4 regions of the Mesorhizobium sp. M0514 genome follow, and region 3 is predicted to be linked to each of the others. Evidence: predicted binding sites of a transcription regulator. Region 3 holds the regulator's gene; each other region holds the start of a gene.

Region 1 (7,828 bases), on a different contig from region 3:
GGCTGCCCTCGGTACCGAAGCCGATCCGGTGATGCTGGAGGTCTTCAACAACCTCTTCATGTCGATCGCCGAGCAGATGGGCGTCACGCTGCAGAACACCGCCTATTCCGTCAACATCAAGGAAAGGCTGGACTTTTCCTGCGCCGTCTTCGACCGCCACGGCGCGCTGGTCGCCAACGCGCCGCACATGCCGGTGCATCTCGGCTCAATGGATCGCTCAGTCGAAACCATCATCCGGCTGAACTCCGGCGACATCCACCCCGGCGACGTCTTTGCGCTGAACGCACCTTACAATGGCGGCACGCATCTGCCCGACATCACCGTGGTGACGCCGGTCTTTTCCCTCCCCCTCGAGGGGAGGGTGGCCGCGCAGCGGCCGGGTGGGGTCCTCTCAGAAGGCACCGCAAGGGCGTCGAGCACTGCCGCAGCGACCCCCTCCGGCGGCTCCGCCGCCACCTCCCCTTCAAGGGGGGAGGAAATCCTGTTCTGGGCGGCCTCACGCGGCCATCATGCCGACATTGGCGGCACGGCACCTGGCTCGATGACACCACTTGCCACCACGGTCGACGAGGAAGGCGTGCTGTTCGACAATTTCCGCGTCGTCGATCGCGGAAAATTCCGCGAGGCGGAGCTGCAAACGCTGCTCACCGACCACCCCTACCCCGCCCGCAACCCGCACCAGAACATCGCCGACCTAAAGGCGCAGATCGCCGCGAATGAAAAGGGCGTGGCGGAATTGCGCAAGATGGTCACCCATTTCGGCCTCGACGTCGTCGAAGCCTATATGGGCCATGTCCAGGACAACGCCGCCGAAAGCGTGCGCCGCGTGCTGGAGCGGCTGCCAGATAGTTCCGAGTACGAATACCCGACCGACACTGGCCAGGTGATCAAGGTGAAGATTACCGTCGATCGGCAAAAGCGCGAGGCGACCGTGGACTTCACCGGAACGTCGAAGGTCGAGAAGAACAATTTCAATGCGCCCGAGCCCGTCGCCCGCGCAGCCGTGCTCTATGCCTTCCGTGTCATGGTCGAGGACATGATCCCGATGAATGCCGGCTGCCTGCGGCCGATCAACATCATCATCCCCGACGGCTCGATGCTGAAGCCCGCCTACCCCGCCGCCGTCGTCGCCGGCAATGTCGAGACCTCGCAGCATGTCACAAACGCCCTGTTCGGCGCCATGGGAGCCATGGCCAATGCGCAAGGCACGATGAACAACCTGACCTTCGGCAACAAGCAGTACCAGTATTACGAGACCATCTGCTCCGGCTCGCCGGCAGGCCGGATGAACTCCGGCCGCGGCTTTGCCGGCACATCCGGCGTCCACACCCACATGACCAATTCGCGCCTCACCGATCCGGAAGTGCTGGAACTGCGCTTTCCCGTCATGCTCGAGGATTTCCACATCCGCGAAGGTTCCGGCGGCAAAGGCAAATGGAGCGCCGGCGACGGCACCAGGCGCACCATCCGCTTCCTCGAAAAGATGGAATGCGCCATCCTGTCCTCGCACCGCAACCGCCCGCCGCAAGGCCTCGATGGCGGCGGTGACGGCGAGGTCGGCTCGACCAAGGTCCGCCGCCAGGACGGCAGCGTCGAGACGCTGAAGGCCTGCGACCAGACCGTGCTCGACGCCGGCGACGCCGTCATCCTGACGACGCCGACGCCGGGCGGGTTTGGCAAGCAATGACGGAGTCTTGCTAGGTGCCGATCAACGGACAATCTGGGCGCGCGAGAATTGCGTTTTGAGGATAAGTACCCATGACCGGGTGACGAACATTCCTGAGGTACTCGGCCGGCGATCTGAGCTTCAACCCGAACTTTTCGGACTCGTTGATGGGATGGCCGATCGGCTGTATCCGCCTTTGCAACCAGTAATGGGGTGGTTAGCCTGGCTGCAGCGGATGCGTGGCGAACTCTTAAAGCTGCCCATTTTGCCGACAGATTGAAGTCACATTAAACGGCCTTTCAATGGGACTCGACTCATCGACCTGCCGGCGTGATAGTCCGCTTGGGTTGAGGGTTTGGCCATGACAGCAGACGTAGAGATGCTAGGTCCTACTATGGACCGCTATTTGACCGAAAACAAAGCTGCTGCGTGCATCTCGATCAAGGCTTCTATCGCCATGCTGAGGGATCGAACTGGCACCATTCTCTCCGACGTTGATCTGGAACAGTTCATCGGGACGATCGCAACAACACTCGGCAAAGCCATCCTGTTCGACCACTATGGCGGCAAGGCCTTCAGACTTGGTGCAGGCTGATGCGCAAGACTTTTCACGGGTTCTACGAGCCGACGGCGGCAGAGTTTGAAAAAATCTGGTCAGAAGGGCTGCTCGTTCCCGACACCAATGTGTTGTTGCATCTTTTCAGATTCATGCCGAAACAACGGGCGGAGGTCCTGGCTGCATTCCAATCGTTTGGTCAAAGGCTTTGGCTGCCGCATCAGGTAGGTCAGGAGTTTCAGTTGAACTGGCGCTCGGCCGACAGTTCCAACAGAGGCGAGTATCGAAAACTGAAGGACAAGCTCGCGACGAAAAAAGGGGAAGTCGAATCTCTCGTGAGCGCTTTCAGTCGATACGATCCGTGGCCCGCTGGTTCTGGGATGAAGAATATCGGTGGGTTCTTCGATCACCTCGCGAAAGAGGTTGACGATGCCGTCGGCGAGCTCCCCGACGCCCAAGGCGTGTTTGCTGCTGTGACAGATCTATTTGAAGGAAAGGTCGCCGATCAGCCCAAAGATATAGAGGGTCGCGCTAAGGAGGGAACTCGGCGTGCAGCTGCCGAGATACCTCCCGGCTACATGGACAAGCGACCGGGCGACTATCTCATTTGGGCCGAGATGAAGCAAAAGGCCAAATCGACTAATGCACCGATCCTCTTCATCACAGACGACGCCAAGGAGGATTGGTGGCTTATCCAGTCCGGAAAGACAGTAGGTCCGCGCCCTGAGTTAAGGCAGGAATTTTTCGCAGAAACTGGACAGCTGTTTTACTCTTATGCGCCAGCGCGATTCCTGGCGCTGGTTGCAGACCGCACGAAAAATATCGTCTCGCCCGAGACGGTGAAGGAGATGCGGCGAGCTGAACTCGACGCCGTCGCTTCGTCGTGGGCGCATGCTGCGAACTCGCTGAAAAACCGCTCTGTTGAGTGCACAGCAGAACCTGAGCGTTTTATACGGCTGTTGATGAGGTACTGCAATTTTGTGGGAATGCGGGACAGCATCGGGAATGGCTCAGACCGGGCGGAAGGTATTCGACTGGAAATGGAGAAACTGAGGGTTGAACTTTTTTCGCTTCTTAAAGCCGAGACGTTGGAAGAAAGAGTTGGCGTATTTAATGAGTTTGTCGGCTTGGGTGTCAGAGCTCTTCCAGGTCGATGGGGTCATGAAGGGGACGCAGCGCGGTCCAGACTTCAAATGCTTTACGACAAGGCCCATCTCTCGGCCATATCGGATGGTTCACCGTCTGCTTGGGGACCTGGAGATTGAAGCGTTTGGAGGCATAATCCACCATAGCCACAAACATCCCGCCGGTAAAAGGGGCGGGTGATGGCCTTGCGTAGAGCAGCATAGTCCGACAAGCCTGCGTCATTCAGGACAACGATCTCGCCGTCGATAATTGCGCCAGCATGACCTCTATTTCGTCGCATTCGATCTGCTGCACCTTAACGGCCATGACTTGCGGGGTATGGACCTCGACGACCGCCGCGAGCTCAGTTCATTCAATGGAACGGGACAGGCCCGGCGCAGCGGCCTATAGCTGGTAAGCCGGGCTAGACGCTGTGGTGTCACGAGGTCTAGCGGGGATGAATACCAGGGATGCATGGAGGGTGACGTGCTAGAAGAAACCGAAGAGCTTCTTTTCCAGTCAAACTTGGTGCGCCGGGTCAAGAACCTCGCGCTCGGTCCGACGACGCCTTCAAACGCCCTGGTCCCTCTTTACGAGGCAATTTATAATTCAATTCACGCCGTTCAAGATCGCTTCCTACAGGAGTGGGTGAGAGGCGGCCGGATCGGCGTCTCAATTTTCATGGATAATGGCGCTCCAAGCGTTGAAATCAGAGACAACGGAATCGGCCTAGACAACGATAATTTCACGTCTTTTCGGACCTACGATAGCGATCACAAAGCTAAGCGTGGTGGCAAAGGAGTTGGCCGGCTCTCCTGGCTTAAAGTTTTCGATTCCGCCGAGGTCACGAGCGTCTTTGCGCTGGCCGGAGAACTGTATGTTCGGCACTTCTACATTTTGCTGGACAACCTTAGACCGATTCAACAGCACACAGTGAAGCCGGCTCCAGATGGCCAGATCGGCACGGTCGTTAAGCTCATTCGAATGAAACCGGAATATGCGCGACATATGCCGTCACGCACCGATACCATTTTACGGAAAATTGCGGCTCACTTCCTACCCTACCTTGTTTCAAAGGCGAAACCGTCCATAACGATCGAGACCGCGACTGAGAGCTACGATCTAGGCGAGTTTTTGGGTTCCCAAGGAGTAGAACTGGGAGAGCTCGACTTCCCAGTTTCTGAGACCGAGGAGCTGCATCTTGAACACAATCTTCTTCGGCAGGGCGTCCTCGAAGGCAAGGTAAGTCATACGCTGTATCTTGCGGCCCATGATCGAGTGGTAGCATCCTTCGACATCGGCTTGGCGCTCGGCCTAGCGACATATATCGAACGCGACGGACAGCGTTATGCCTATGCAGGCGTTGTGAGTGGAAGCCTTCTGGATGAGGCTGTGAATTCGGAAAGGACAGCATTCGACCTGGATGCGGAAACCATCGAATTGACAAAGAGGGGGGCACTTGCTGAGATCAAAATTATCTTAGGCCCGCAACTCGACAGGGTCATAGACAAGCAAACAGATCTCTTGCGAAATGTGGTCAAAAAATATCCTCGCTTTTCATATCTGCTGAGCAATCCCAGGGATTTCGTGGCCGATAAAATCCCGCGCAATTTTCGCACTTCCGAACAAATCTACCAGCATCTGGCATTGTACGATTTTCGGGAGAACCGCGACATTGAACGTAAGGTCGAGGTGCTCTCGAAAGAGAAAGTCTCTGATGAAGATCCGGTCCAAAGCGGTGTTCAAGCTATTGTGAGCCGGTTGACAGCCCAAGAATTCTCAGTGCTTGCGGACTATACGGTACGAAGAAAGGTGGTGTTGGACCTGTTGGAAAGAAGGCTGGGCTACCGGCCTGACGGCACAATGAAACAGCATGCGGAGGAGGCTCTGCATAGCTTCGTCGTTCCTATGAGGGTTACGAATAGCGAAATCCATATCGACAAGCACAACCTTTGGATCATCGATGACAAACTTACGTACTATGAGCATTGGGCCTCGGACAAAAAGCTGAAAACCCTTTTGGCCGAGAGCGATTCAGGCAGTCGGCCGGACGTTCTCCTGTTCGGAGGCAGAACTGCCTATCACCGCCCAGGAACTGACCAACCGGTCGTCATCATTGAATTTAAAAAGCCGGTTCGAAACGACTACAATGATGACGAGAATCCATTCACTCAGATCTACGGCTATATCGAGGAGCTTCGCGCTGGCAAAGTCCTGGACCGGTCTGGCGGCCTTATCCAAGAGATTTCGGAAACCACACCGTTCTTTTGCTACATCATCGCGGACCTAACACCCAATCTCCGAAAATGGTTGAGGATGGCCCAGATCAACGTCCCGCTACCCGGAGGCGGCGGGTTCTACGGCTATAACGATGACTATAAGGCATTCATTCAAGCGCTGAGCTACCGCTACGTGCTGAAAGACGCACGAATGAGAAACGAGGCGTTCTTCAAGCAACTCGGTATTTGAAAGCTGATCGCGGCCGCCGGCCGAGAGTAGCTTTCTGATGCCAAATGAAGTTGCGCGGAGGTGCCAAACGATTTTGCGCGCTACAGCCTGAACTCGCGTCAACAGCCTGTCACCCGCCTGTCATGCCCCTGAGTTACCCGCTTGCGGCAAAGCAAATGGGGAATCACTTTGCCATGACGGACGTCTCCTCGGATCTCGTTTTTCGCCGCGGCAAGGAAGTTGGAAAAGCCGTCTACCAGAACCGCCCGCTTTCGCAGGCCGGCCTTTCCGAACGGCTGTTTGCGCTTCTGTTTTCCGGCCTTGTCTATCCGCAGATCTGGGAAGACCCTGAAGTCGACATGGAGGCCATGCAGCTTGGCCAGGGCCACCGCGTCGTCACCATAGCGTCGGGCGGCTGCAACATCCTCGCCTACCTCACCCGCTCGCCTGAACGCGTCGATGCGGTCGACCTCAACGCCGCCCACATCGCCTTGAACCGGATGAAGCTGGAGGCGGTGCGGCATCTGCCCTCGCAGGGCGATCTGTTCCGTTTCTTCGGCGCCGCCGACACCAACCACAATTCGCAAGCCTATGACCGCTTCATCGCGCCGCATCTCGACCCGGTCAGCCGCCACTATTGGGAGCGTCGCAGCTGGCGCGGCCGCCGGCGCATCACCGTCTTCGACCGCAATTTCTACCAGACCGGCCTGCTCGGCCTGTTCATCGCCATGGGCCACCGCATCGCCAAATTCTTCGGCGTCGATCCCGCCGGTATCATGGCGTCGAAGAGCCTCGCCGACCAGCGCCGCTTCTTCAACGAAGAGCTGGCGCCGGTCTTCGACAAGAAGCTGTTGCGCTGGGCTACCTCGCGCAAGGCTTCGCTGTTCGGCCTCGGCATTCCGCCGGCGCAGTACGATTCGCTGATCACCTCGGGCGATGGTTCGATGGCCAGCGTGCTGAAGGCCCGGCTGGAAAAGCTCGCTTGCGATTTTCCGCTGAAGAACAACTACTTCGCTTGGCAAGCCTTCGCCCGTCGCTATCCCAATCCGGGTGAGGCCGCCCTGCCCGCCTATCTAGAAGAGGCCAACTACAAGGCGATCCGCAACAATGTCGATCGCGTCGGCATCCACCACGCCAATCTGATCGAATTTCTGGCCGGCAAGGACGCAAGCACCGTCGACCGTTTCGTCCTGCTCGACGCGCAGGACTGGATGACGGACGACCAGCTCAATGCCCTTTGGTCGGAGATCACCCGCACCGCCTCGGTCGGCGCCCGAGTCATCTTCCGCACCGCCGCCGAGCCCAGCGTGCTGCCGGGCCGCGTCTCGATCTCGCTGCTCGACCAGTGGACCTACGAGGACGAGGCCTCGCGCGACTGTTCGGCCCGCGACCGCTCGGCCATCTATGGCGGCTTCCACCTCTATGTGAAGCGCGCGGCATGAGCGCGAGCGAGCTGCCGGCCGACCATGCCGAACTGATGGACGGCGTCTATCGCTGGCAACGCCATATCTACGACCTGACCCGCAAATACTATCTGCTTGGCCGCGACCAGATGATAGTCGGGCTGGATGTGCCGGCGAATGGCAGAGTGCTCGAACTTGGCTGCGGCACCGGCCGCAACATCGCGCTTGCCGCCCGCCGCTATCCCGACGCCCGCCTCTACGGCCTCGACATCTCGGCCGAGATGCTGGAAACGGCGAGCAAGGCGATCGGCCGCGAAGGCCTGTCCGGCCGCGTCGTGCTGGCGCGCGGCGACGCCACCGATTTCGACGCCAAGACGCTGTTCGGCGTCGAGCGCTTCGACCGCATCTTCGTGTCCTATTCGCTGTCGATGATCCCCGGTTGGGAAAAGACGGTTTCAGCAGCCCTTGCGGCACTCGCGCCCGGCGGCTCGCTGCATGTCGTCGATTTCGGCCAGCAGGAAGGCTTGCCCAACTGGTTCCGGACATTGCTGCGCGGCTGGCTCAAGAAATTCCATGTCACGCCACGTGAATCATTGCGCGAAGTCTTGGAATCGGAATCTCGGCGAACCG
Region 2 (7,828 bases), on a different contig from region 3:
GCGCTGCGCGGTTGTCGATGACGAAACCGCGCAGCCAATGGTCGGACGGGTGCTTCCACTCGGGTCGGGCTGCCTTGCCGCCGAGAGGGCTCTGCAGATCGGGTTCCATGGTCTTGCTCATCGTGCTGCCCTCTCCGCGTCGCCGGCCTCGTGCAGCCCCGGCAATCCGCCGGGATGCGCAACGTCTTCCATGAAATTGATCAGCTCTTCGGCCGACTTGACCTCGGTGCGATCGGCGGTCAGCGCCACCTTGCCGCGGTCAATCACCACGAAGCGGTCGGCGATGTCGAAGACATGGTGGATGTTGTGGCCGATGAAGAGGATCGAGCGCCCGCTCGCCCGCACCTGGCGCACGAAATGGAAGACCTTGGCGGTCTCGGTCAGCGACAGCGCCGTCGTCGGCTCGTCGAGGATGATCAGCTCCGCCTGCTTGTAGATGGCGCGCGCGATCGCCACGCCCTGGCGTTCGCCGCCGGAGAGCTGGCCCACGATGGAATGCGGCGTGAACACCTTCGAGGTGAAGCCGATCTCGCGCATCAGCCGGCTCGCCTCCTCTATCTCTTTATTGACCTTCAGAAAGCCCATGAAGCCGGTGAGTTCGCGGCCCATGAAGATGTTGCGCACGATGGTCTGCTGCACGGCCAGCGCCCGGTCCTGGAAGACCGTCTCGATGCCGGCGTCGCGCGAGCGTGCCGCACTCCAGCCGGTCACCGGCTTGCCGCGCACCAGGATCTCGCCGCTGGTCGGCTTGACGACGCCGGACAGGATCTTGATCAGCGTCGATTTGCCGGCGCCATTGTCGCCGATCAGGCCAACCACCTCGCCGCGGTCGACCGAGAGATTGACCCCGCCCAGCGCATAGACCTGGCCGTAGGATTTGCTGATGTCGCGCAGTTCGATGATGCGTTCGGCCATGGCGATCCTCGCTTGAGCAATTCCAGGAAAAGTGTACGCGGTTTTTCGTCCGGAATTGCGTAAGAACAAAGAGATAGAGCGGTTCGCCGTTTCCTTGAAACGGTGAAATGCTCTCGCTTGCCGGCATTCTCGCCAGCGGTCCTGCCGGCCGGGCTTGGGCCCAGCCGGCAGCTTGGGAGGTCAGCGCAGCGCCTGCTTGGCGAGCTCGGCGACGATCTCGTAATTCTGCGGCGTGACGAAACCGGCACCGGTGTCGACATTCATCGGCGCCAGGCCCAGCACCACCTGCTGGCAAAGGCTGAGGATCGGCAGATAGCCTTGCAGAAACGGCTGCTGATCGGCCGTCAGCTGCACCCAGCCGCCCTTGAACGCCTCGACGATCTGCGGGCTGGTGTCGAAGCCGAAGTTGAAGATGTCGCCGGGTTTGCGTCCCGCCGCCTGCATGTAGGTGGCGACGTTGCCCAGCATCTGGCCGCCGGGATAGCCGACCGCCTTCACATCGGGATTGTTGAGCAGGGCCGCGGTGATCACCGGGATCGCCAGATTGGGATCGGACGCCCATTCGCCGCTCGGGGGCGACGACAGCTGGATGACCTCGACGCCGGCCTCCTTGAGTGCTGCCACCGTGCCGCGCTCGCGCGCACCGCGCGCCTCGTTTTCGAACGGGCCGATCATGATCGCCTTGTCGCCGGACTTGAGCTTGCCGAGCTTGAACGCTTCAGCGCCGAGCGCGCGGCCCTGCTGCTCCTGCTGGGCGCCGACATAACCGCCGCCGAACGCGTCCACCACTTTCGGCACCGGCACGTTCTGGTACATCATCTTGATGCCGTCCTTATGCGCCTGTTCGGCCAGCGGCATGATCGCGGCGTCGCCCGGATGGCCCATCATGGCAATGCCGTTTGGCTTCACGGCGACGGCCTCACGCAATTGCTGCACCATCTTCTCGACGTCCCACTGCGAGAAGATGTAGTCGACCTTCGGCCCGAGATCAGACGCCGCCTGCTTGGCGCCATTGTAGACGATGGTGCCGAAAGCATCGCCCTCGGCGCCGCCGACGAAAAAGCGGATATGGACATCCTTGCACCACTGGGCGTCGAGCGCCTGCGCCGGCAGAGTGGAGATGGCGGCGCACAGCGCCGTGGCGGCGGCCACGGCGGTCGAGCGCAGAAATGTCGTTCTTATTGCGATGCTCATGCACGTTCCTCCCTTTTGTCCTCGGTGAGCCGAGGGGTTCGTCATTCGCTTATCAGCAGTGCTTGTCGGCAGTGCTTGGCAATCTGTCAGGCCGGCTCCTCCCACCGGCCCTCGGTCACGCTGGGTTCGGCAGGTAGATCGCCCCTCCCCGGCATTGCTTGAGGTATTCCAGCCCGCGCACCTGACCTGTGATTTCGAGGTCGCCGCGATAGACCGGGTCGTGCCACCCTTCGATGTCGATGGCGCCCTTGTAACCGGCCAGCCGCAATTCGCTGATCACCCGCGTCCAGTCGCTGTCGCCGAAGCCAGGTGTGCGCATCTGCACGAAGGGCAGCTTGCCGAACACGCCGTGCTCCCGGATGACATCCCAGCGCACCGTCGCGTCCTTGCCGTGGACATGGAAAATGCGCGGCGCCCATTTGCGGATCTGCGGCATCGGATCGATGAGATAGACCAGCTGATGGCAGGGCTCCCATTCGAGGCCGAGATTGTCGTCGGGCAATTCGTTGAACATCAGCTCCCAGGCATCGGGATTGTGGGCGATGTTCCAGTCGCCGGCCGCCCAGTTGCCATCCATCGCGCAATTCTCGAAGGCGATGCGCACGCCCTTGTCGGCGGCGCGCCTGGCCAGTGGTCCCCAGACCTCACGGAAGCGCGGCAGGCTGTCGGTCAGCTTCTTGCCGCGGAGGCGGCCGGTGAAACCGCTGACCGTTGAGGCGCCGAACAGATGCGCATTGTCGATGACGGTTTCCCAGGCCGCGAGCACGCCGCGATCGACCTCGCCATCCTCCAGCGGATTGCCGAACACGCCGATCGACGACACGACGACATCGGCATCGCCGATCGCCTCGCGAATCTCGCCGGCGAGCCGCCGCAAATCCTTGCCGCCCAGCGTCTGCCAGAAGAAGGGCTGGATGCTCTCGAAGCCGAGAGGCAGAATCTCTTTGATGTAGGCGGCGGGGTCTTCGAGATTGGCCCGCACCATGGTGCCGATGCGGATGTCGAGAAGCGGGTTTGGCATCACGATGCTTCCTGTGTGATTGCGACGCGCCGTCCGGTCTCGGCGCTTTCGATGGCGCCGAAAACCATGGCCAGGCTTTTGACGTTGTCGCTGCCACGCGTCTCCGGCTCGCTGCCGGTCTCGATGGCGTGGATGAAATCCTTGATGATGCCGAGATGACCGCCGACGCGGTCGGCGGGATCAAGCGGCGGCACGATGATGGGCTGGGTCAGGTCGAACAGGCCGTCGCGGACCGACAACACAACCTCGGCCTTCAGCCCGTCCTCGCCGTCCCAGAGCAGGCTGCCGTGCTCGGCGACGATGCGCCATGTGCTCTCCCAACTGGTGCGGAAGCCCGCCGCGCACCAGGAGCCTGCATAGGTGAAGCGCTTGCCGCCACCGAGATCGAAGATAGCGCTGGCCGACGATCCCTGCCGGTACCAGGAATTGGCCGGCTCCCATTCCTGGCAAAAAACACCGGCGGGATCGCCTGCGACCATGTAGCGGGCGGCGTCGAATGTATGGATCGCCATGTCGAGCAAGAGCACATGCGCCATCTCCTCGCGGAAGCCGCCGAAATGCGGCGCGACGAAGAAATCGGCATGGATGCTGGTTGGCTTGCCGATGGCGCCGGAGTCGAGAAAGCGCCTGATGCGCCGGACATTGGCGACGTAGCGGCGGTTCTGCACGACCGCATGGATACGCCCCGCGTTACGTGCCGCATCGACGATGGCGCGCGCATTTTCTGGAGTATCGGCCAGCGGCTTTTCCGTCAGCAGATGGCAATGATGGGCAAAGGCGGCAAAGGCGACGTCGCGGCGGGCGGCGGGAACCACGACATCGAACACCGCTTGCGGTTTGGTCTGGTCGAGAACCGCATCCAAGCTGGTGCCGATGACGACGCTATCGAGCCCGTATTCGCGTGCCCTCGCCCGCGCCCGTTCGGCGTCGAGATCGACAAGGCCGACAATGGCGAGCCCGTCGATCTGCCTCGCGGCATCGAGCCAGGCCTTGCTCATCGCACCACAGCCGACGAGGACGGCATTCATCATCCAGCATTCCTCCCGTCCGGTCCCTCCAGACCGAATGTCACGGCATTTCCGGCATCACCGTAAACGTTTCTCCGTAAACGTTTACGAGAACACACCCGATGGCGTAGAATGTCAATCGGCTGCCAGCGAAAATCATCCCGAAGCCTTGGCCTGGGCGGCAGCCGGTGCTAGCCAAGACAGGGGGAGAACTGTCCTTGGCGTCCAGCATCCATGACCTTGCGCGTCACCTGAACATTTCGATCGGCACCGTGTCGCGGGCGCTGAACGGCCGCGCCGACGTCAATGCCGACACCCGCCAGCGCGTGCTCGCCGCCGCCAAGCAATTGAACTATTCGCCCAACCAGTCCGGCCGCAGTCTGCGGCAAGGCACCACCCATTCGATCGCCTTCATGCTGCAGCCGCATCCGGGCGACCAGCAATATGGCGAACCGTTCTTCATCCCGTTCCTGATCGGTCTGCAGGGCCGACTGGCCGAGGATGACCTGGATCTGATGGTCGTCATGGGCGAGCCCGGCCAATATCAGCAGGAGAGGCTGCGCCGCGTGGTTGAGACGCGCCGAGCCGACGCGGTCGTGTTGGCCAATACACGGCGGGAAGACGATCGGATCGACTATCTCAGCAAGGCTGGCTTTCCCTTCGCCACGCTTGGCCGAAGTCAATCCGGCGACGACACCTATCCTTCGCTCGATATCGATTTCGAGAGGGCGGGTGATGAAGCCGTCGACCGGCTGGTCGCGCGCGGCCACCGCCGCATTGCCGCCATCCGCCCTTCGCTGGATCTCAACTTCGGCTACCTGTTCCTCGACGGCTACCGCAAGGCGCTGGGGCGGCATGGCATCGAAGTCGACCCCGGCCTGATCGCCGACGGCTTCATCAACGAGGCCGGAGGCTACCAGGTGACGCCGCGCGTGATGCTCTCCAAGGACCGGCCCACAGCCATCATCTTCAACAATGACGCAATGGCGCTCGGCGGCTGCAAGGCACTGGCCGAGATGGGCATCAGGCCCGGCCACGACATCGCGGTGATCGTCATCGTCGACACGCCGCTCTGCCGTTATTTCTCGCCGGCGCTGACCGCCTTCCGTCCGTCGCTGGAGCCGATGGGCCGGCGGCTGGCCGAAATGCTGCTGGCCTCGCTTCCCGCCTTTGCCGGCCCGGAAGGTCCGCGCATCATCCGCGAAGTCTGGCCGCTGGAACTGATCGCCCGCGACAGCGATTGATCATTGCGCTCTTCCCTCTCCTACAAGGGAGAAGGAAGAGGCCCTCTCTGTCACGCAAGTATCATGTTCGCGTCCTAGACCGCTTTGCGAGAGGGCGACATCGTCGATGCGATGCGGTGGCCCCTTTGCGCCGCTCAAGGCTTGTCACAAAAAGGATCTCCATGAAAATCTCGCACCGAACCGTGTCGCTCGGCGCCGCGCTGGCGCTGTTTACCGCCCTGACCCCTGCCCTTGCCGACAGCACCGCCACCGTTGGCGGCTTCGTCAACAAGGGCCTGGTCGGCGTCGGCCGCATCCCGGCCGATCAGAAGGACAAGTTCGGCGAGACCTTCGGCTCCGGCTCCGGCATGTCCATCGACGCCGCAAGCTGGACCCGTGGCGCGGACGGCTACAAGGGCTCGCTCTGGTTGCTGCCGGACCGTGGCTACAATGTCGTCGGCACCACCGATTACCGGCCGCGCCTCAACACTATTCATATCGAATTCACGCCGACCGCACTGGGCGCCACGCCCACCTCCGGCCAGGAACAGACAAGCGTCAAGGCGACGCTTGCCGATTCCCTGCTCCTCACCGACGACAAGGGCGCTGACGCCACCGGCCTCGATCCGCTCAACGGCGTGCGCGCGGCCAATGGCGACCTGCCGATCCTGCCCGAGGCCAATGGCAAGCTGGCGCTCGACAATGAGGCGATCGCGCGGCTGCCCGACGGCACCATGTTCATCTCTGACGAATACGGCCCCAACATCTACCGCTTCTCGGCCGACGGCCATCTGTTGTCGGCAACGCAGCCGCCCGCCGCTTTGGTGCCGATGCGCAAGGGCGCGCCGAACTTCGCCTCCGACAATCCGGGCCCCGGTGCAGCCGAACCCGATCCGAAGGATCCCGAAACCGGCCGCCAGAACAATCAAGGCCTCGAAGGCATGGCGCTGACGCCGGACGGCAAGTCGCTGATCACTGTGCTGCAGTCGGCGCCCCGCCAGGATGGCGGCGATTCGCCCGCGACGCGCCAGAACACCCGCGCGCTGGTCTACGACGCCTCCGACCCGGCCCATCTCAAGCTGGTGCATGAATATGCCGTGCCGCTGCCGGTGTTCAAGGACGCCAAGGACAAGACCAAGGTCGCCGCGCAGAGCGAAATCGTGGCGCTGTCCGACAAGACCTTCCTGATGCTGGCGCGCGACAGCGGAAACGGCCAGGGGGTGAAGGGCGATACTTCGCTGCTGCGCCAGATTTTCGTCGTCGACGTCTCTGGCGCCACCGACATTGCCGGCGGCGCCTTCGATGCCGCCGACAAGCCGCTGGCGCCCAAGGGCGTGCTCGACCCCTCGGTGACCCCGGCCAAGCTGACGCCGTTCATTGACATCAACGACAACAAGGAACTCGGCCGTTTCGGCCTGCATGACGGCAAGCCGAACGACAAGAACAATCTCTCGGAGAAGTGGGAAGCAATGTCTGTGGTCAGCCTGCTCGATCCGGCGCTGCCCGACGACTATTTCCTGTTCGTCGGCAACGATAACGACTTTCTCACCCAGGACGGTTTTCAGGTCGGCGCGCCCTACAAGGCCGACGACGGCGCCGATGTCGACACCATGTTCCTGGTCTATCAGGTCACGCTTCCGGGCCTCGCCAAGAAGTAGCCGTTTACGGAAAGGCGGACGCGCCCGGCGCGTCCGCCTCTAAACGTTTGTCGGCGATCAGCGATGCCGTGAAGGCACCTATTTCAAAATCTCCGCATCCCTTGGCACGCCGGCATCGATCGGCTCGGCGGTCCGGCTCGACACGGCCATGATCTTGCCTGCGGCCGACAGGTTCGGGCGCACATAGACCTGGGCTACGCCGTTGACCCGGCTGTAGAGGTCGATAATGTCCTGGTTCATGAAGCGCACGCAGCCCGACGACGCGTTCTTGCCGATGGAATCCCATTCCGGCGTGCCGTGCAGCCGGTACATCGTGTCCTTGCCGTCGCGGAACAGATAGAGCGCGCGCGCGCCGAGCGGACTCTGCGGTCCGGGCGGCATGCCGTCCTTGTATTTCGCCAGTTCCGGCCGGCGCTGGATCATTTCCGGCGGCGGCGTCCACACCGGCCATTTCTTGCGCGCCTGGATCACGGCGCTGCCGGTCCAGCCAAACCCGGCCTTGCCGAGGCTGACGCCATAGCGCATTGCCTTGCCGCCGTCGCGCACCAGATAGAGAAAATGCTCGGATGTATCGACGACGATCGTGCCGGGTTTTTCGCCGGTCGGATCGTCCACGATCTGGCGCACGAATTTCGGATCGAGCTTGGCGACGGGGATTGCCGGCAATGAAAAGCCCTCATCGACGCGCGCCGAATACATGGTGGCGGCATCGCCGAAAGCGGGCTCGGGTGCGGGTGCCGGCGCCGGCGTCGGCGGTACTGCCACATCAGTGGTTGTGCAGGCCGAAAGTGCCATGGCAGCGGCACCCAA
Region 3 (7,828 bases):
CGCCGTTTTCATCGCCGCCTCGTCGGTCTTCCAGCGCTCTTCCTGGAAGTTCGACCACGACACGCCGATGACCTTGTCCTTCGCCTGCGCGACCGACACCAGCGCCAGCGACATGGCGACACCCGCCAGCATGGCGGCTGCAAATCTGTTCATCATAATCCTCCCTGCGCCGCGTGCGGCGCGACAAAACTGGCCCGAGGGCCGGCACACAGAGGCCCTATTTTTTCGAGCCTCGAAAAAATACTGGTTCAATGATAAGGCGCTGTCAACATCGATTCTGATGGATTCTGATGGCCTTGCCGAATTTTTTCGAGGTCCGCAATAAACAATGACAGGGCTGCCGGCGTCTGCCAATATTTGGCTGGTGCCGTCGAACGCCTTCACTATCATGAGGCGCGAGGAGGCCGGGAGGAAACAAATGTCGGTTGGAATCCGCCACGACGATCTGCGCCGTCGCAACCGTGCGATGGTGATTTCAGCCGTGCGCCGGGCCGGCCAGCCGTCGCGGACCGAGATTGCGGCGACCACCGGCCTCAGCCACTCGACCATATCGGCAATCTCGTCTGATCTGATTCAAGAAGGCATCCTGATTGAAGGCAAACCTGGCGAGACCGGCGCACTGAAACGCGGCCGGCCGCAGGTGGGCCTTGGTCTCAACCCGGAAGCGGCGGCGGTGATGACCGTCGTGCTGTCGCTCAATTTCCTGTCCGTCACCGTCATCGACTATGCCGGCCACGTCGTCGCCGAGGAACAGCGCCGGCTGGACACGCTGACCAAGCCGCGCGACGAGCTGATTGGCGAATGCGTAGCAATCGTCCGGCGGCGGCTTGAGGATCCCGACCTCGATGTCCAGAGCATCGCCCGCATTGCCATGGGCATCCAGGGCATCACCGATTCGCAGGCGCGCGCCATGCTGTGGTCGCCGATCACGCCACTGACCGACATTGCCTTCGCCGACATGTTGGAAGCGGAATTCGGCATTCCGGCCACCATGGAGAACGACTGCAATATGATGGCGGTGGCCCTGCAATGGCGCCAGCCCGAGCGCTACCGCGACAATTTCATCGCGATCCTCTTGTCGCACGGCATCGGCATGGGACTGGTGCTGAAAGGCGAACTGTTCACCGGCACCCATTCCTCGGGCGGCGAGTTCGGCCACATGATCCACCGTCCGGGCGGCGCGCTCTGCCGCTGCGGGCGGCGCGGCTGCGTCGAGGCCTATGCCGGAAACTACGCCATCTGGCGCAGCGCCAAAATGATGGGCGAGGATGCCGAGCCGGTCGATATCGGCGACGCTGATATGCGCGCACTCGCCGCGCGCGCCCGCGAAACCGACGGCCCGGAGCGCGAAGCCTATCGCAAGGCCGGCGAGGCGCTCGGCTTCGGCCTCGGCAGCCTGTTTGCGCTGATCGATCCGGCACCCGTCGCCATGGTCGGCGTCAGCGCCGCCGCGTTCGACCTGATCGAACCGGCATTGCGCGAAGCGATCGCCCAGACCGCCGGCGGCCAGCACTCGAAGTCGATCTCCTTCGACACCGAGCCCAACGAGCTGCCGCTGATCCGCGAAGGCTGTGCCATGCGCGCGCTCGGCTTCGTCGATCAGGAGATTTTTGCGCCGGGTATTCAGCCCAAATCCGGCAAGCATGTCGCGTGAATGGCCGGCAACGGCGCGACGCGCAGGATCCTAGTCTTCCCTGATCGCGTAGCCGGCGCCGCGAATGGTACGGATGACATCCGGCATGCGGCCGTTGTTGACGGCCTTGCGCAGCCGCCCGACATGCACGTCGACGGTTCGCTCGTCTATATAGATCGTCTCGCCCCAGACATTGTCGAGCAGTTGGCTGCGCGAGAACACGCGGCCGGGATGGCGCATCATGAATTCGAGCAGCCGGAACTCGGTCGGTCCGAGCCTGATCTCGCTCTTCTTGCGGTAGACCCGGTGCGATTCTCGATCGAGCACGATGTCGCCGACCTTGAGCACGCTCGACAGCACTTCCGGCTTGGCGCGGCGCAGCAGCGCTTTCACGCGCGCCATGAACTCCGGCGTCGAGAATGGCTTGACCAGATAGTCGTCGGCACCGGTGGACAGGCCGCGCACGCGATCGCTTTCCTCACCGCGCGCGGTCAGCATGATGATCGGCAGCCGCTCGGTTTCGGGCCGCACTCTAAGCCGCCGGCAGAGCTCGATGCCGGAAACAGCGGGCACCATCCAGTCGAGCACCAGGAGATCGGGCACGTTTTCCTGCAGGCGGATCTCGGCCTCGTCGCCGCGTGTCACCACCTCGACGTGATAGCCTTCGGATTCGAGGTTGTAGCGGAGGAGCACGCCTAGCGGCTCCTCGTCCTCCACGACCATGATGCGTGGCGCGATCATAGGCAGTTCACCCTCATCAGGCCGGCGTGGCCATCGCCGTCTCGTCCTGCTTCGGACGATTGGCGGGCAATTGCTGGCCGGTCAGCACATAATACGCATTTTCGGCGATGTTGGTGACATGATCGCCGATGCGCTCAAGATTCTTGGCGCAGAACAAGAGATGCGTGCAGGCGGTGATGTTGCGAGGGTCTTCCATCATGTAGGTCAAGAGCTCACGAAACACGGACGTGTATTTGACGTCGATGCGCTCGTCGTCATTCCTGAGTTTTGCAAGAGCTGCCGCATCGGTGGCGGCATATTCCTCGACGACGCCTTGCACCTGGATCAGCACCAGCTGCGCCATGGCATCGATGGAGTGCGAGAGGTCGCGCGGCGTGACGCTCAAGCCCACGGTGCCGACGCGTTTGGCGATGTTCTTGGCGAGATCGCCGATGCGCTCGAGGTCGCCGGCCATGCGGATCGAGCCGACCACGGCGCGCAGATCGTTGGCCATCGGCTGGCGCTTGGCGATCAGCGTGATGGCGCGGTCGTCCAGTTCGCGCTGGCGCGCATCCATGATGGCGTCGTCGGAAACGACACGCTGTGCCAGCGCATTGTCCGAATTGAGCAGCGCCCTGGTCGAGCCGCTGACCATCGAGCCTGCCAGATCGCCCATGTCGCGGATCAGCTTGCTGATCTGCCCGAGCTCTTCATCGAAGGAGGCGACGGTATGTTCACCCATGATCTTGGTCCTCGTGCCTGAAAATTCACCCGCCGGACGGCTCAGCCGAAGCGGCCGGTAATGTAGTCCTGGGTGCGCTTGTCGTCGGGGTTGGTGAACATCTTGTCGGTGGCGCCCTCCTCGACGAGATAGCCGAGATGGAACATCGCTGTACGCTGCGACACGCGCGCCGCCTGCTGCATCGAGTGGGTGACGATGACGATCGTGTAGTTCTGGCGCAGTTCGTCGATCAGCTCCTCGACACGGGCGGTGGCGATCGGATCGAGCGCCGAGCAGGGCTCGTCCATCAGGATCACCTCCGGCGACACGGCGATGGCGCGCGCGATGCACAGGCGCTGCTGCTGGCCGCCGGACAGGCCGGTGCCGGGCTCCTGCAGGCGGTCCTTGACCTCGTTCCAGATCGCAGCCTTCTTCAGGCTCTGCTCGACGATCTGGTCCATGTCGGACTTGCGCTTGGCCAGCCCATGGATGCGCGGGCCGTAGGCGACGTTCTCGTAGATCGACTTCGGGAACGGGTTGGGTTTCTGGAACACCATGCCGACGCGGGCGCGCAGTTCGACGACATCGATGTTCTTGTCGTAGATGTCGTCTTCATCGAGCGTGATCTTGCCGGTCACCCGCGCCGAATCGATGGTGTCGTTCATGCGGTTGAGGCAGCGCAGGAAGGTCGACTTGCCGCAGCCGGACGGGCCGATCAGCGCCGTCACCTGGTTCTGGCGGACGTCGAGATTGACGTCGAACAACGCCTGCTTCTCGCCGTAGAAGACGCCGACCTTGTCGCCGCGCATCTTGATGACTTCGTTCGACTTGGCGTTCATTTTGTCGCCCACTGCATTCTCAAGGGACTGTTCGGTCATGATGTTCATACCAAATTGCCTTTTTTCTACCAGCGCCGCTCGAACCGGCGCCGAAGCACGATCGCGGTGATGTTCATGGCCATGAGGAAGACGAGCAGGATGATGATGGCGCCGGACATGCGCTCGACAAAAGCGCGCTCAGCCTCGTTTGCCCACATGTAGATCTGCACCGGCAGCGCGGTCGCCGGATCGAAAGGCGTCGTCGGATAATCGGCGACGAAAGCGACCATGCCGATCAAGAGCAGCGGTGCTGTCTCGCCGAGCGCACGCGCCAGGCCGATGATGGTGCCGGTAAGGATGCCTGGGGCGGCAAGCGGCAGGATGTGGTGGAACACCATCTGCATCTTGGAGGCGCCGAGCCCGAGCGCTGCCGAGCGGATCGACGGCGGCACCGCGGCAAGGGCGGCGCGCGTCGCGATGATGATGGTCGGCAGCGTCATCAAAGTCAGCACCAGGCCGCCGACGAAGGAAGCCGAGCGCGGCATGCCGAGGAAGTTGATGAACACGGCAAGGCCAAGCAGACCGAAGACGATCGACGGCACCGCCGCGAGATTGTTGATGTTGACTTCGATCAGGTCCGTAAAGCGGTTCTTCTTGGCGAACTCCTCGAGATAGATCGAGGCGGCGACGCCGATCGGCAGCGCCAGCAAAAGCACGATCACCATCATGTAGAACGAACCGATGATGGCCACGCCCATGCCCGACGTCTCGGGCCGGCTGGAGGCGCCATAGCTGAACAGGCCGGTGTTGAAATGCTCGGCCATCGCGCCTTCGGCTTTGAGCTTGTTCATCCAGTCGATCTGCTGGTCGGACACCTTGCGGCGCGCTTCATCGACGCCGAGGTCGATCTGGCCCTTGAAGGCCGAGTCGAGATTGGCGGCGGCCAGGATGTCGACGTCACGCGTCGTGCCGATCACCGACGGATCGGCGGAGACGATGTCGCGCAGCTGGACGCGGGCGCCTTCCGACAGGAAGCCCTTGAGCTTCAGCATCATCGGCTTGTTGGCCGGATCGATGCCGAGCTTGGCCACCAGCGCGTTTTCGGCGAGCTTGGGATAGTTCGCCTTGATCAGCACGGTAGGGTCGGTCGCGCGCTTGCCGGAGGGATCGATCACCTTCTCGTCGAAGGTGACCGGCAGCGTCACCGTCGTCTGCCAGAAGGCGGTGTAGCCTTTCGAGACGATGGTGATCAACATGATGGCCAGGAACGCCAGGCCCACCGAGATCGCAATCACGCCATAGATGCGGAACCGGCGTTCGGCGGCGTAGCGCGCCTTCAGCCCGATGTCGCGGCGCGGACGCGCGACGGCACCCGCCATCGTGTCCAGGGGGATGTCGGTCATTCGTACTGCTCCCGGTACTTGCGCACGATGTAGAGGGCGACGATGTTCATCACCAGCGTCAGCGCGAACAGCGTCAGGCCGAGCGCGAAGGCGACCAGCGTCTGCGGCGAGTTGAACTCGAGATCGCCGGTCAGCTGGTTGACGATCTTGACGGTGATGGTCGTCATCGCCTCGAACGGGTTGGCCGTCAGATTGGCCGCGACGCCCGCCGCCAGCACGACGATCATCGTCTCGCCGATGGCGCGCGACGCCGTCAACAGGATGGCGCCGACGATGCCGGGCAGTGCCGCCGGCAGGATCACCCGCTTGATCGTCTCGGAGCGCGTGGCACCGAGGCCGAGCGAGCCGTCACGCATTGCGCGCGGCACCGCGGTGATGATGTCGTCGGACAAAGAGGACACGACCGGGATCAGCATGACGCCCATCACCAGGCCGGCGGTGAAGATGCTCTGGCCCTGGATGAAGGGAGAGCCGCCGGTGAGGGCTGCTGAGAGGTCGCGCAGGAACGGTCCGAGCGTGACCACGGCGAAGATGCCGTAGACGATGGTCGGGATGCCGGCCAGCAGTTCAAGCGCGGGCTTGACCACCGACCGGACGCTGCGCGAGGCGTATTCGGACATGTAGACCGCCGACATCAGCCCTACCGGCACTGCGACCAGAAGCGCGACGGCGGCGATGTAGAGCGTGCCGGCGAGTAGCGGGATCAGGCCGAACTGACCCTGGCTGCCGCCGGAACCGGCGGCGGCGAAACGCGGATCCCACACCGTGCCGAAGAAGAAGCTCATCGGTGATACGCTTTCGAAGAAGGTGATCGTCTGGAACAGCATCGACAGCACGATGCCGACCGTGGTCAGGATGGCGATGGTCGAGGCCGCAAGCAGCCCCCACAGCATCAGCTTCTCGACATTGTTGCGCGCCCTGGCGCGCGGCGCGATCTGCCTCAGCGCATAGAAGGCGCCGGCGACCGACAGCGCGAAGGTCAGCACGGCGCCGAACAGGCCGAGCCGGTCCTGGACCTGGTTCGCCTCGACCGCGATCGGGATCATGTAGTCCTGTGTGTCGCTGGCCAGTGCCACGCCCTTGGCGGCGAGCAGCGGCTGCAATTCGGCGAAAGTAGCGGGAAGTGCGGTATCGCCATCGAGCCGGCGCAAGCCCTTGGCCAGGCTCTTCACCAGGCTGGCGTCGAGCGCTTCGCTGGCGACCTTTGTGTCGGCGGTGCGCTCGGGCAAAGCGGCATGGATATGCCGGTCGAGATAGAAGGAAGAGCCGATATCCCAGACGGCGAGCAAAAGGACGGCAGGCAGGACCGCGAGCAGAAAGGCCCACCAGCCATGATAATGCGCGCGCGAATGCGGCTTGACCTTGCCGGTATCCTGCGCCGCGGCGCGCTGGCGGCCGACCACAAAAGCGACCACGCCTATGACGATGATTATGGCGAGTACGAGCAAGGACGACATAACCCACCCCAGGGAAAATTCAGATCGCCGCCGCCGTTGCGGCAAGCGGCGAAATCAGGGCGCGGAGTTCATCCGCGCCCTGATCCGTCCGTTGATTACATTGTCTTTCCGGCGGCGAAGGCGTCGCGCTGGCCCTGACGTTCGGCGTCGGGAGCGGAAACCAGGCCGTACTGGGCGAGCGGGCTTTCCGGGCCGATCATCTGGTCATCAAGGAAGAACTCGACATATTCCTTGAGGCCAGGAACGACGCCCAGATGCGCCTTCTTGACGTAGAAGAACAACGGCCGCGACACGGGGTACGTGCCATCGGCGATGGTCTGCGTCGAAGGCACGATGCCTTCCACGGTAGCGACCTTCAGCTTGTCGGCATTGTTCTCGTAGAAGGCGAGGCCGAACACGCCAACGCCGGTCTTGTTGGAGTCGATGCGGGCGAGCGTCTCGGTGTAGTCGCCGTCAATGTCGACAGCCTTGCCGTCCTTGCGGATGGCGATGCAGGTCTTGCCGATTTCCTTGTCGTCGGCGATGCCGGCAGCCTTCAAAGCGGCCTTGTCGCAGCCGGCGTCGAGCAGCTTGGTCTCGAACACTTCACGGGTGCCGTGCTTCTCACCCGGGATATAGGCGGCGATATCCCAGTCGGGCAGCTTCGGATTGACCTGGTTCCACTTGGTGTTCGGGTTGTCGACCAGCTTGCCGTCGACCACCAGCTTGGCGGCGAGCGCCTTGTAGATGTCGGCGGGAACCAGCGCCCAGTCCGGACCCTTGATGTCGGTGGCAAAGACGATGCCGTCATAGCCGATGCGGACTTCCTGGACGTCCTTGACGCCGGCGTCGGCGCAGGACTTCAGCTCGTCCTTCTTGATCGGGCGCGAGGAGTTGGCGATGTCGATCGTGTCTTCGCCGACGCCCTTGCAGAACTCCTTGATGCCGGCGCCGCTGCCGCCGGACTCGACCACCGGGGTCTTGAAGCTGATGAAAGTTTCGCCGAACTGCTCGGCGACGATCTTGGCGTAAGGCAGCACGGTCGACGAACCGGCGACCTGGATCTGGTCACGCGCAGCGGCGACACCGGACGATGC
Region 4 (7,828 bases), on a different contig from region 3:
GCAAGATTTGCACGGTCTATGTCGAGGTGTTCCGCAACATCCCGCCGCTGCTGGTGATCTTCTTCTGGTATTCAGGCGTGCTCGCGGTGCTGCCGGCGCCTCGCGACAGTTTCAATTTGCCGTTCGGCTCTTTCCTCAACCAACGCGGTTTCTATTTTCCGCGCGCTATCTGGGGCGACGGCTCCTGGCTGATGTTTGTCGCCTTGCTTGTCGGCATCGCCATGGCTTTTTTTGTCGCGCGCACGGCACGCCAGCGGCAAATGGCAACCGGCCAGCAGTTTCCCGTATTCTGGACTTCGGCGGCGCTGATCGTCGGCCTTCCGCTCCTGGCCTATGCGCTGAGCGGCTTTCCCTTGAGCTTCGACTTTCCAAAACAATCGACCTTCAACCTGACCGGAGGCTTTCAGATCGGGCCGGAGTTCCTGTCTCTCTATTTGGCGCTGTCCTGTTACACGGCCTCCTTCATCGCCGAGATCGTGCGCGCCGGCATTCTCGGCGTCAGCAAGGGTCAGACCGAAGCGGCTGGCGCCCTGGGGCTGCGGCCGGGATCTATCCTGCGGCTTGTCGTCGTTCCCCAAGCCATGCGGATCGTCATCCCGCCGCTGACCAGCCAGTATCTCAACCTGACCAAGAACTCGTCGCTGGCCATTGCCATCGGTTACCCCGACCTGACGGCGATCGCCGGCACAGTGCTGAATCAGACCGGTCAAGCGGTCGAGGGTGTGCTGATCATGATGGTCGTCTATCTCATCATCAGCCTGGTGACGTCGGCGGTGATGAATGTGGTCAACGCCAGGATGGCGCTGGTGGAGAGGTAAGACCATGCAGGAACATGATACCTCCTGGGTGCGGACCGAAATGGCACTCGCTCAACAAGCCCCGGCCGGCGTGCGAGGGCCTTTGGCCTGGGTTCGCAAGAACCTGATCGGTTCGGTGGGCGACGTCATCCTGACTGTAGTGGCTATTGCGCTGGTGGTGATGATCGTGCCGCCTATCGTCAACTGGGCCTTCATCAACGCCCAGTGGACGGGGCCGGACCGGACTGTATGCGCCACGGTGGCGCAAGGCGGCATCCAGCCGGACGGTTGGTCAGGCGCCTGCTGGGCCTTCGTCAACGCGAAGTTCGGCCAGTTGATGCTTGGCCGCTATCCCCTGGAAGAGCGCTGGCGGCCGATCCTGGTCGCCGTCCTGTTCGTGGCGCTGCTGGTCCCGTTGCTGATGCCACGCGTGCCGCGCAAGGGGTTGAACGCCATTCTTCTATTCCTGGCACTGCCGATCATCGCGTTCGTGCTCCTGGTCGGCGGCATCTTCGGCCTGCCGCATGTGGAGACCCAGCTATGGGGCGGGCTGCTGGTGACGCTGAGCCTGTCCTTTGTCGGCATTGCCGTGTCGCTGCCGATGGGCATCGTGCTGGCGCTTGGCCGGCGCTCCAAGATGCCGATCGTCAAGACACTGTGCGTGGTCTTCATCGAGTTCGTTCGCGGCATCCCGCTGATCACCGTTTTGTTCTTTGCCAGCGTCATGCTGCCGCTGTTTCTGCCCGCCGGGGTTTCGTTCGACAAATATCTCAGGGCGCTGATCGGCGTCTCGCTGTTTGCCGCCGCCTATATGGCCGAAGTGGTGCGCGGCGGCCTGCAGGCGATCCCCAAGGGCCAGTATGAGGGTGCGGATTCGCTTGGCCTGGGCTACTGGCAGAAGATGGTGCTGATCGTGCTGCCGCAGGCACTGAAGCTGGTCATCCCCGGCATCGTCAATACCTTCATCGGTATGTTCAAGGACACAAGCCTCGTCATCATCATCTCGATGTTTGACCTGCTTGGCGTCGTCAAGCAGAACTTCTCGGACGCCAATTGGGCGACGCCACAGACCGCGAGATCCGGTCTCATCTTTGCAGCCTTCGTCTTCTGGCTGTTCTGCTTCGGCATGTCGCGCTATTCGATGTACACGGAACGCCGGCTCGACACCGGCCACAAACGTTGATGCATGTCGCCCAAAAGTGTTTAGCGGTTTTGGGACAACGACATGCATCATAGCTAAAAGACAGAACAAAAAGGGGAACCTGCCATGGTCATAGAAAACGCCGTCAGCGCCGAAGAGATCAAGGTCGATGCCAAGAAGATGCACATCTCGACCACCGATGTCGCAATCGACATCATCGGCATGCACAAATGGTATGGCGAGTTCCATGTGCTGAAGGACATCAACCTCAAGGTGATGCGCGGCGAGCGCATCGTCATCTGCGGTCCTTCGGGCTCGGGCAAATCGACCATGATCCGCTGCATCAACCGGCTGGAAGAGCACCAGAAGGGCAAGATCATCGTCGACGGCAAGGAACTCACCAACGATCTCAAGAAGATCGACGAGGTGCGCCGCGAGGTCGGCATGGTGTTCCAGCACTTCAACCTGTTCCCGCATCTGACCATCCTGGAGAATTGCACATTGGCACCGATCTGGGTGCGCAAGACGCCGAAGAAGCAGGCCGAGGAAATCGCCATGCACTTCCTCAAGCGCGTCAAGATCCCCGAACAGGCCAACAAATATCCGGGCCAGCTGTCGGGCGGCCAGCAGCAGCGCGTGGCGATCGCGCGTTCCCTGTGCATGAACCCGCGCATCATGCTGTTCGATGAGCCGACCTCGGCGCTCGATCCAGAAATGATCAAGGAAGTGCTGGAGACGATGGTGGGCCTGGCCGAGGAAGGCATGACCATGCTGTGCGTCACCCACGAAATGGGCTTTGCCCGCAAAGTCGCCAACCGGGTGATCTTCATGGATCAGGGCCAGATCGTCGAGCAGAACACGCCGGCCGAGTTCTTCGACCATCCGCGCCACGAGCGCACCAAGCTGTTTCTGTCGCAGATCCTGCACTGAGCATTTTCATGCGAAGCAAAAGAGCCCGGCCGTAATGCGGCCGGGCTCTTTTGCTATCTGGGGTCGGGATTGATCTTCTCCATTGAAACACAAAGCCGCCGCCGCATGAGAAAAGCCCTGCGTTTCGTGGCCATGCTGATTATCGTGGTCGCGCTCGCTGCCACGCTCGGCACGCTGGTGCCGCGTCCGCTGTGGCCGGCGTCAGCGGCGGGTGAGGGCACGCGCCATATTCTGGTGCTGGAGAATCCGATCCACACCGACATCGCCATTCCCGTCGATGACGAGGTGCGCCGGCGCTTCCATTTCCTGGTCGCTGCCGGCATCCCTGTCGACGCCCCGGAAGTGCGCTACATCGTCTTTGGCTGGGGCGGCCGGGCCTTCTATCTGGAGACGCCGAGCTGGTCGCAGCTGAAGACAGTGCCCGTCCTCAAGGCGCTGACACTGGACGCCTCGGTCATGCATGTCGATATCGCCGGGGCCATCGCCGAGCCGCACCCTGCTGTCACCGGTTTCGACATCGATGAGGAACGTTTTGCAGCGCTGCTCGACTATATCGACGCGAGTTTCCAGCAAGGGCCGCATGGTCCGGTCGTCATCGAGAACGCCGCCTATTCCAGCTTCGACCGCTTCTTCGAGGCGAACGGCCATTTCAACGCGCTTGTCGGCTGTAACACCTGGACAGCCGCCGGCCTGCGCACCGCCGGCCTGCGCACCGGCTGGTGGAACCCGCTGCCGGCCTCGCTGGGCTTGTCGATGCGGTTTTATAACTAGCAGTCCTTCATCGCACCGCGACAGTGTTGGATCTTTTGAAGCCAGCGGGACAGCACCCCCCTCTGGCCTGCCGGCCATCTCCCCCGCAAGGGGGGAGATCAGCCGTTTTGCCCGCGGCGCTCCTGCTGCAACGCCGGCGATTTTGGCGACGGCGACGGCGACATCCAATCTCCCCCCTTGCGGGGAGATGTCCGGCAGGACAGAGGGGGGTGGGAAGGATCGCTACGTCGACGATCTAGACTGCCGAGTGTCCGCTCGCCATCCATAGAGCCAGTCGAGGTCGGCGGCGAGCTTGTCGGGCGAGCGCATGGCCAGGAACAGATTGCGGGCGATCGCCACCGGGCCGGCAGCATGCCAGGCGAGGCGGTTTACGGCCCCACGACGCGCGGCCTTGGCGACACGCGGCCGCCGAAGATTTTCCCAGATTTGAAAACTTCTGGGCAGATCGCCAGGGAAATCGGCGATAGCGTCGGCAAGCGTGATGGCATCTTCGATCGCCATCGCGGCGCCCTGTGCGGCAAACGGCGTCATCGCATGCGCAGCGTCGCCGATCAGCGCGATGCCCTGCGGGCTCGTCCACCGCTTCTGTTCGACGGTGTGGATCGGAAAGGCCGTCCACGGGCCGGCCAGTGCCACAAGCTTCGTCAGGCCCGGCGCGGTGCCGCGCAGGGCAGCCGTGAGGATCGCGGGATCGGCATGGCCTGACCAACCTTCCGCCATGCGCTCGCCCTTGGTGAAGGCGGCGAGATTGAAGGCCCGGCCTTTGCTGACGGGATAGGCGACCATGTGGAAGCCTGGATGCAGGAACGTGGTGACGCAGTCGGCGGCGCCGATCGCGACAAAGGCTTCGCCGGCGGCGCTCTCGGCCGCGATCGTGACTCGCCAGGCGAGTTCGCCCGAAAAACGGCTTTTGACGAAGTCCTCGCCTGCGAGTTGCGCCCTGACTGCCGACCAGACGCCGTCGGCGCCGACCAGCAGTTTGCCGCGTGCCTCGATCTCGCGGCCGTCCACTTCGGCGGTCACGGCGACATATTGCGCGTCTTTGACGATGCCGGTCACGCGGGCGCCGGTGATGAGCTCAATCTCCGGCCGTTCGGCCATTTGCGCCAGCAGCGCTGCCTGCAGATCGGCGCGGTGAGCGACGAGATAAGGCGCCTGCCAGCGCGCTTCGGCGGCTTGCCCAAGCGGTACCCGCGCCAGTCCGCGCAGCGTCCCGGCGTCCTTGAGCACGACCGCTTCCGGCCGCAACGCTGCGGGCAGCAGCCGGTCGAGCACGCCGAGTTTTCCAAGAATGCGTGTTGCGTTGGGCGAAAGCTGGATGCCGGCGCCGGCCGCTTCTAGGTGCTGTGCCTGTTCGATAAGCTTTACCGGATAACCCCGTCCGGCGAAGGCAAGGGCAGCGGTCAGCCCGGCGATGCCGGCCCCGGCGATTATGACCTGCCGGGACCTGATGTCCTCCATCGGGCTTGTCGCGGAAGGATCAGGCGGCCTGGTCGATATAAAGGCAACCACCCGGCAGCGTTTCAGTCGCCCTCAGCTTCGCCGAATAGCGGTAGAGCGTCGAGCAATAGGGGCAGACCTTTTCATCGTCGTCGCCCATGTCGAGAAACACATGTGGGTGGTCGAAGGGCGGGTTGGCGCCGGTGCACATAAATTCCTTGACGCCGATGTCGATTGCCGGATGGCCCGCATCGTTCTGGAAGTGGGGAATGGAACCGCCTGCCATCGTCGTCTCCTTGATCTCGTCGAAAAGCATCTGGAACATAACAGGCCTGTTTGCAAGATCGATGAAATGAAACTGTCGCAAAAGCCTGTCAGAGGATACGGTGAGCCGGTTAAGTGCATGTCCCTGAAATCGGAATGGTTTTCGCCGAAGGGTCATGCGTCACAAAAGCGTGTTAGAGGCATGGCACGTCCAGCGGCGCTCCAAGGGACGGTTGGCGGGGAAGAGCAGGAACCATGAACGAACTGAAGCCGGTGCAGAGCGAATTCATCAATGTCGAGGTGGCGAGCCCCGAGGGCGGCAACCCCGATAGGTTCGTCAACCGTGAGTTCTCCTGGCTGCAGTTCAACCGGCGTGTGCTCGAGGAATCGCAGAACGAGCACCATCCGCTGCTCGAACGCGTCCGTTTCCTGTCGATTTCGGCCGCCAATCTCGATGAATTCTTCATGGTCCGCGTCGCCGGCCTTGCGGGCCAGGTGCGCGAAGGCATTGCGCTCAAGAGCCCCGACGGCCGGACTCCGGAGCAGCAGCTGGAACAATTGCTGCGCGAGGTCGAGCGGCTGCAGGAGGACCAGCAGAATAGCCTTTCGGCGCTGATGTTGCTGCTCAACAAGGAAGGCATTGAGAGCATCACCCGCGATGCACTGACCAAGGATGAAAAAGTCTGGCTGGAAGACCATTTCCAGGACCAGGTTTTCCCGGTGCTGACTCCACTGTCGATCGACCCGGCGCATCCGTTTCCGTTCATTCCCAATCTCGGCTTCTCGATGGCGCTGCAATTGCGCCATCGCAAGAATGGCGAGGAGATGAGCGCGCTTCTGCGCCTGCCGGTGGCGCTGAAGCGCTTCATCCGTCTGCCCGACCGCAAGCAGCACGTTCGCTTCATTCCGTTGGAGGAGGCTGTCGGCCTCTATATCGGCAAGCTGTTCCCCGGCTATGAGGTCAAGGGTTCCGGCACCTTCCGCATCATCCGGGACAGCGATATCGAGGTCGAGGAAGAGTCGGAAGATCTCGTGCGCCTGTTCGAGACGGCGCTGAAGCGGCGCCGCCGCGGTTCGGTCATCCGCATCGAATTCGACAAGTCGATGCCCGGCGAATTGCGCGAGTTCGTCGCCGGCGAGCTTGGCGTCTCTTCGAGCCGCATCAGCGTTCTGACCGGCCCGCTGGCGCTCAGCCAGATTTCCGAGATCGTCGCCGTGCCACGCGACGACCTGAAGTTCACCCCCTACAATCCACGCTTTCCCGAGCGCATCCGCGAGCATGGCGGCGACTGTTTCGCGGCCATCCGCGAGAAGGACATCGTCGTCCACCACCCCTATGAATCCTTCGACGTGGTGGTCCAATTCCTGCGCCAGGCGATGGCCGACCCCGAGGTGGTGGCGATCAAGCAGACGCTCTACCGCACCTCCAACGACAGCCCGATCGTGCGCGCCTTGGTCGACGCGGCCGAGGCCGGCAAGTCGGTAACCGCCCTGGTCGAGCTCAAGGCGCGCTTCGACGAGGAAGCCAACATCCGCTGGGCGCGCGACCTCGAACGCGCCGGCGTTCAGGTCGTGTTCGGCTTCCTCGAACTCAAAACCCATGCGAAAATGTCGCTAGTAGTGCGGCGCGAGGACGGCAAGCTGCGCAACTATGTGCATCTCGGCACCGGCAACTACCATCCGGTGACCGCGCGCATCTACACCGACCTGTCCTTCTTCACCACCGATCCGACGATCGCGCGCGATGTCGCCCAGCTGTTCAACTTCATCACCGGCTATGCCGAGCCGACCGATGAGATGCGGATCGCCATCTCGCCGTTTACGCTGCGCAGCCGTATCCTCAAGCACATTGCCGACGAGGTCGCCTACGCGCTGGCTGGCCGTCCGGCGCGCATCTGGATGAAGATGAACGCGCTCGTCGATCCCAACATCATCGACGCGCTCTATGACGCCAGCCGTGCCGGCGTCGAGATCGATCTCGTCGTGCGCGGCATCTGCTGCCTGCGGCCGCAGGTGCCCGGCCTGTCGGAAAACATCAGGGTCAAGTCGATCGTCGGCCGCTTCCTCGAACACAGCCGCATCTACTGCTTCGGCAACGGCCATGGCCTGCCGTCGGACGAGGCGATCGTCTACATCGCCTCGGCCGACTTGATGCCACGCAATCTCGACCGCCGCGTCGAGACCATGGTGCCGATCACCAATCCGACGGTGCATGAACAGATCCTTGGCCAGATCATGCTGGGCAACATCATGGACAACCAGCAAAGTTTCGACGTATTGGCTGACGGAACCTCCCGGCGCGTCGTGCTGGATGAGGGTGAGGAACCGTTCAACGCGCAGGAATATTTCATGACCAATCCGAGCCTGTCGGGACGGGGTGACGCGCTGAAGTCGCATGCGCCCAAGCGCATCGCGCAGTTCAAGCGTCGCAAGAAGAACAGCGGCTCATGATTTCAACGTCCCAAGGCCGGCTGCAGGATCGCCG

The links. Region 3 encodes PhoB, which activates phosphate uptake and scavenging genes when phosphate is short. Its sites were predicted from a motif close to TGTCATNNANCTGTCAT; they were not measured.
Region 1: a site for PhoB is predicted at 5,913-5,929, ahead of NKI61_RS14600 (BtaA family protein). Genes of this name have one in related genera too.
Region 2: a site for PhoB is predicted at 5,430-5,446, ahead of NKI61_RS14850 (esterase-like activity of phytase family protein). Genes of this name have one in related genera too.
Region 4: a site for PhoB is predicted at 5,428-5,444, ahead of NKI61_RS19300 (RNA degradosome polyphosphate kinase). Genes of this name have one in related genera too.

What each region holds. Positions count from the first base shown of each region.
Region 1 covers NZ_JAMYQZ010000030.1:103-7,930, reverse strand. The annotation lists gene NKI61_RS14625 (hydantoinase B/oxoprolinase family protein) at 1-1,687, shown strand, start outside; gene NKI61_RS14620 (hypothetical protein) at 2,028-2,261, shown strand; gene NKI61_RS14615 (PIN-like domain-containing protein) at 2,261-3,487, shown strand; partial or broken gene NKI61_RS14610 (ATP-dependent DNA ligase) at 3,621-3,713, shown strand; gene NKI61_RS14605 (ATP-binding protein) at 3,834-5,816, shown strand; gene NKI61_RS14600 (BtaA family protein) at 5,939-7,237, shown strand; partial or broken gene NKI61_RS14595 (class I SAM-dependent methyltransferase) at 7,234-7,828, shown strand, end outside.
Region 2 covers NZ_JAMYQZ010000030.1:54,884-62,711, reverse strand. The annotation lists gene NKI61_RS14880 (ABC transporter permease) at 1-121, opposite strand, end outside; gene NKI61_RS14875 (ATP-binding cassette domain-containing protein) at 118-915, opposite strand; gene NKI61_RS14870 (substrate-binding domain-containing protein) at 1,096-2,109, opposite strand; gene NKI61_RS14865 (sugar phosphate isomerase/epimerase family protein) at 2,225-3,130, opposite strand; gene NKI61_RS14860 (Gfo/Idh/MocA family protein) at 3,130-4,161, opposite strand; gene NKI61_RS14855 (LacI family DNA-binding transcriptional regulator) at 4,356-5,381, shown strand; gene NKI61_RS14850 (esterase-like activity of phytase family protein) at 5,543-7,018, shown strand; gene NKI61_RS14845 (L,D-transpeptidase) at 7,097-7,828, opposite strand, start outside.
Region 3 covers NZ_JAMYQZ010000076.1:910-8,737, forward strand. The annotation lists gene xylF (D-xylose ABC transporter substrate-binding protein) at 1-153, opposite strand, end outside; gene NKI61_RS25010 (ROK family protein) at 419-1,654, shown strand; gene phoB (phosphate regulon transcriptional regulator PhoB) at 1,685-2,374, opposite strand; gene phoU (phosphate signaling complex protein PhoU) at 2,391-3,095, opposite strand; gene pstB (phosphate ABC transporter ATP-binding protein PstB) at 3,137-3,961, opposite strand; gene pstA (phosphate ABC transporter permease PstA) at 3,979-5,295, opposite strand; gene pstC (phosphate ABC transporter permease subunit PstC) at 5,292-6,752, opposite strand; gene NKI61_RS25040 (substrate-binding domain-containing protein) at 6,848-7,828, opposite strand, start outside.
Region 4 covers NZ_JAMYQZ010000046.1:20,883-28,710, forward strand. The annotation lists gene NKI61_RS19270 (amino acid ABC transporter permease) at 1-818, shown strand, start outside; gene NKI61_RS19275 (amino acid ABC transporter permease) at 823-1,980, shown strand; gene NKI61_RS19280 (amino acid ABC transporter ATP-binding protein) at 2,065-2,868, shown strand; gene NKI61_RS19285 (TIGR02117 family protein) at 2,974-3,639, shown strand; gene NKI61_RS19290 (FAD-dependent monooxygenase) at 3,862-5,100, opposite strand; gene NKI61_RS19295 (zinc-finger domain-containing protein) at 5,120-5,365, opposite strand; gene NKI61_RS19300 (RNA degradosome polyphosphate kinase) at 5,599-7,794, shown strand; gene ppx (exopolyphosphatase) at 7,791-7,828, shown strand, end outside.